Regions from separate parts of the Dorea chungnamensis genome, predicted to be linked through region 1. Evidence: riboswitches for the same ligand, from Rfam matches in the RefSeq annotation. Region 1 holds a riboswitch; the other holds the start of a gene.
The links. A riboswitch is a leader RNA that binds a small molecule or an ion and turns the genes downstream of it on or off. The one in region 1 is predicted to bind glycine.
Positions count from the first base shown of each region.

Region 1 (2,407 bases):
CAATGCTCCGTCCAAAAGGGAAGTACCTGAGAGCCATTGTCTCCCTGGGAATGGCGTCCTGCATTAATCAGATTGCTATGGCGATTGTTCAGATCGTGATGAATAATACTTTGCGGTATTATGGCGCAGAGTCTATGTATGGAACCGATATTCCACTTGCCTGTGTAGGAGTTATTTCAAAGGTAAATATGGTCTTTATGGCCATCTGTATCGGAATCTCTCAGGGATGTCAGCCAATCTGGGGATTTAATTATGGAGCAGGACAGTATGACCGGGTAAAACAGACTTACAAGAAAGCATTTCAGATATCTTTGACAATAGGCATCATTTTCTTTTTATGCTTTCAGCTCTTTCCGCGGCAGCTGGTCAGCATATTTGGTACCGGAAGTGAAGAATACTTCCGGTTTGCAGAAAGATATTTCCGCATCTTTATGTTCATGACATTTATCAATGGAATTCAGCCCATGTCTTCCGGATTCTTTACGTCCATCGGGAAGGCGAAACTGGGGATTGTAGTATCACTGACGAGGCAGATTATCTTCCTGCTTCCGTTGATTCTGATCTTCCCGCTCTTTATGGGAATTGATGGAGTAATGTATGCGGGACCGATTGCAGATGGAGCTGCGGCAATTGTTGCAATCGGATATTCTGTTCGTGAATTGAAGAGATTTCGTGAAGATGGAATATAAAAAATTATAATGTATTCATTGAAAAAGTAAATAATCAACCATCAGAGAGACTTGTTGAAAACCCAGAGTTTATGGGGATTGTTTCCAAAAACGTGAAAAAAGCAACAAAATTGTGAATATTATAACTGGATTGTTGCAAAATACACACAAAAAAGCGCGTTGACAAAGAAAAAAACGACAGATATAATGAGGAAAAATAAAAAACAAGAAGTTGGCTGATGGATTCGAGAGAGATTCTGGTTCTTGTTATCAGAACGCCGAAGGGGCAAGAGGGAAATTGAAACTCTCAGGCAAAAGGAATCGAATCCGGACAATACTCTGAAGGACAAACGACAGGGGACTGTGTGATCCAGATGGATCATGCAGTCCTTTTTCTCTTGTTTGACAGAAGAAGGCTGTTAAAGAAGGAGGAGCAAAAATGGAATTGAAAACCCCATTATATGATGCACATGTGAAAGCCGGAGGAAAGATCGTACCATTTGGCGGATATTTACTGCCGGTACAGTATGGAACCGGAGTGATCAAAGAACATATGGCTGTCCGCACACAAGCCGGATTATTTGATGTATCTCACATGGGTGAAGTGCTGTGTGAAGGAAAAGATGCACTCCAGAATCTTCAGATGATTCTGACGAACAATTTTGACAATATGGTAGACGGTCAGGCAAGATATAGCCCGATGTGCAATGAGAATGGCGGTACAGTGGATGATCTGATTGTATATAAGAAATCAGATAACCATTACTTTATCGTAGTAAATGCAGCAAATAAAGATAAGGATTATCAGTGGATGTTGGATCACCAGTTTGGAGAAGTGATATTTACTGATGTGTCAGAGCAGTATGCACAGCTGGCATTGCAGGGACCAAAAGCAATGGAGATCTTAAAAAAGCTTACGGCGGAAGAGAATATTCCAAAGAAGTATTATCATGCTGTGTTTGATACAGAAGTTGCCGGAATTCCTTGTATTATTTCTAAGACTGGATACACAGGAGAAGATGGAGTAGAGCTTTATCTTGACAGCAGCAATGCTGAGAAAATGTGGGATGCTCTTCTGGAAGCCGGAAAAGAAGACGGTTTGATTCCATGTGGACTGGGAGCAAGAGATACCCTTCGCATGGAAGCAGCAATGCCTCTCTATGGTCATGAGATGGACGATACAGTATCTCCATTAGAGACAGGACTTGGTTTTGCAGTAAAGATGAAGAAAGATGACTTTATCGGGAAAGCGGCATTAGAAGAGAAGGAAGCACCTCAGAGAACACGTATCGGCCTGAAAGTAACCGGACGTGGAATTATCAGAGAGCATCAGGAAGTATTTAAAGATGGAGAAAAGATTGGTCTTACTACTTCCGGAACGCACTGTCCATATCTTGGATATCCAATCGCAATGGCACTGGTTGCAGAAGGCAGTGCAGAATTGGGTGATAAGGTAGAGGTCGAAGTAAGAGGCCGAAAAGTAGAAGCAGAAGTGGTGGCACTTCCATTCTATAAAAGAAGTAAATAATAAATAAAAAGCCAATATAAAGAAAAAAGGAGATAAAACGATGGAATTAAGAGAAGGATTATTGTATTCAAAGTCACACGAATGGGTAAAGGAAGAAGGAGATGTTGCTGTGATTGGTCTTACAGACTATGCACAGTCTGAACTTGGAGACTTGGTATTTGTCAATCTTCCGGAAGAGGGAGACGAGATCTCTATAGGCGAAGCATTTTCA
Region 1 is NZ_JBDOHT010000006.1:101,056-103,462, forward strand. It holds gene ABE613_RS07095 (MATE family efflux transporter) at 1-689, shown strand, start outside; glycine riboswitch at 905-1,002, shown strand; gene gcvT (glycine cleavage system aminomethyltransferase GcvT) at 1,108-2,196, shown strand; gene gcvH (glycine cleavage system protein GcvH) at 2,237-2,407, shown strand, end outside.

Region 2 (2,407 bases), on a different contig from region 1:
GGTGCGGCAACAGCACTTGCAGTCGGTGGACCAGGAGCGATCTTCTGGATGTGGATTGCGGCATTCCTTGGAATGGCAACAATCTATGCAGAGGCAATTATGGCACAGAAATATAAGAAGATTGGTGATGACGGAGTTGTGACAGGTGGTCCTGTTTACTATATTCGTGCAGCATTTCAAGGACCATTTGGTAAGTTCCTTGCAGGGGCATTTGCAATCCTGATTGTTCTTGCACTTGGCTTCATGGGTAATGCTGTGCAGTCCAATTCTATTGCGGCAGCATGGAATACAGCATTTGGAATCCCAAAATGGGTTATGGGTGCTATTCTTGCAGTTGTAGCTCTGTTTGTGTTTGTTGGAGGCATGGGACGTATTGCTAAGATTACTGAGATGATTGTTCCGGCTATGGCAGCACTTTATATTATAGGTTCATTGATTGTCATTATCTATAATTTTAAAGAGATTCCTTATGCGTTCAAATCTATTATTGTAGGTGCGTTTGCACCGTCTGCGGTTGTCGGTGGTGCGGCAGGTGCAACGATCAAGCTCGCACTTACAAAGGGTGTTGCAAGAGGTTTGTTCTCTAATGAGGCTGGTATGGGTTCTACACCTCATGCTCATGCAGTGGCGAAAGTAGATCATCCGGTAGAGCAGGGATTTGTGGCTATGATTGGTGTGTTTATTGATACATTCGTAATTCTGAACCTGACAGCTCTCGTAATTATTACAACACATTCTATTCCGACTGGACTTACCGGAGCAGAGTTAAGCCAGTATGCATTCTCAACATTATATGGAAAAGGCGGAGATATCTTTATTGCTGTATGTATGCTGTTCTTTGCGTTTTCTACTATCCTTGGATGGTATTTCTTCGGACAGGCTAATATCAAGTATCTGTTTGGAGCAAAAGCAGTAAAAGTGTATTCTGTGATTGTGGCGGTTTGCGTGTTCCTTGGATCACTAGCAGAGGTTGAACTTGTATGGACAATGCAGGATTGCTTCAATTCTCTGATGGTTATTCCGAACATTCTTGCGTTGTTTGCACTTAGCGGAGTGATTAAAGAAGTACATAATGATTACTTTAAAAATAAAAAGAACAAATAACTATTCGTTATTTCTATAGAAAGTAATGAAGATTTTTGCTGAGAAGAATAGAAAGTTTCAATAAATGCAAAGGGCAAAATCAACAAAAATAGAAATAAATATTAGTGCAATGTGCATAAAATAATTTAATTTTAAGATAGCGGTTGCAAAAAAAATAACAATACGCTATTATAGATATAGGCAATTGAATATATTCAGGAATTCGATAAATCACGTCGGATTTTGAATGAGAATATATTGAAAATGTCTATACATAAAAAATAAGAGTGGGATGATATTTTCCAAGAGAGAGTCAGGTTTTTGACCGCCGAAGAGGCAAACCTTATATAAAGTGGTGAATATATATGAGGCGAAACTTTCAGGCAAAAGGACTGGAGAATGTACCACATTCTGAATCTTGTGCTGTATGATAAAGCTTTAAAGGAATACATTATCAGGGCAAAAGACAGAAAAGGACGATTACGCACATGGTTGTGTTTGAATCGTCCTTTTTTAATTGCTATGCATTTAGTATGAGTTTTCATATAGGCTGGCAGATTGACTGAAAGGAGAAAGTGGAACGTGAATCAAAAGAAATACATCATTATAACGAATAATCCACTGGTTTTTGATAAGCTTAAGGAGACGCACAACGTAGAATACAAGGAGATTTCTTACGAAGAGATTCTAAAAGAAGTCAGAGACAGAATCCATGAAGGTCATTTGCTTCTGACGCACCCATTGTCGGGGAGCGTGAAGCCTAATGAAACACCATACAAATCCATAATGATTACGGAGGGAAAGGGGGAGATCGACGAGAGGTCTCTTACGTTGATTGAAAACGCCATACAAGCGTGCCAGAAGTTTGAGTTTAAATCAGACAAATATAAAGCTTCGGTATATGACGATTTTCAGTTGATTGACTGGACCTTGCTGGAAAGTGGAATGGCATCGGCTGATGCGTGGTAGGTCATAAGTGAGGTTGTAAAAGCGTTAAAGCTTACACAATAATATCAAATTTCTTGAAGGAGGGAACTACAAGTGAGATTAGAAATGGGACACATTTACATTAAGGATATTCAGTTCGCAGCTGAGTCTAAGATTGAAGACGGAATCCTTTATGTATCCGAAGAAGCCGTTAAGGCTGTCGCTCTTGAGGATGAGAAGATTAAGAGCGTATCATTTGACATTGCAAAACCAGGTGAGTCAGTAAGAATTACACCAGTTAAAGACGTAATCGAACCAAGAGTTAAAGTTGAAGGAAGAGGGGGAATCTTCCCGGGCGTTATCTCTAAGGTTGATACAGTTGGTGAAGGAAAAACTT
Region 2 is NZ_JBDOHT010000004.1:150,598-153,004, reverse strand. It holds gene ABE613_RS05245 (alanine/glycine:cation symporter family protein) at 1-1,104, shown strand, start outside; glycine riboswitch at 1,377-1,488, shown strand; gene ABE613_RS05240 (GrdX family protein) at 1,666-2,052, shown strand; gene ABE613_RS05235 (glycine/sarcosine/betaine reductase component B subunit) at 2,125-2,407, shown strand, end outside.
Region 2: linked by a shared signal. The riboswitch ahead of ABE613_RS05240 (GrdX family protein) and the one ahead of gcvT (glycine cleavage system aminomethyltransferase GcvT) in region 1 are both predicted to bind glycine.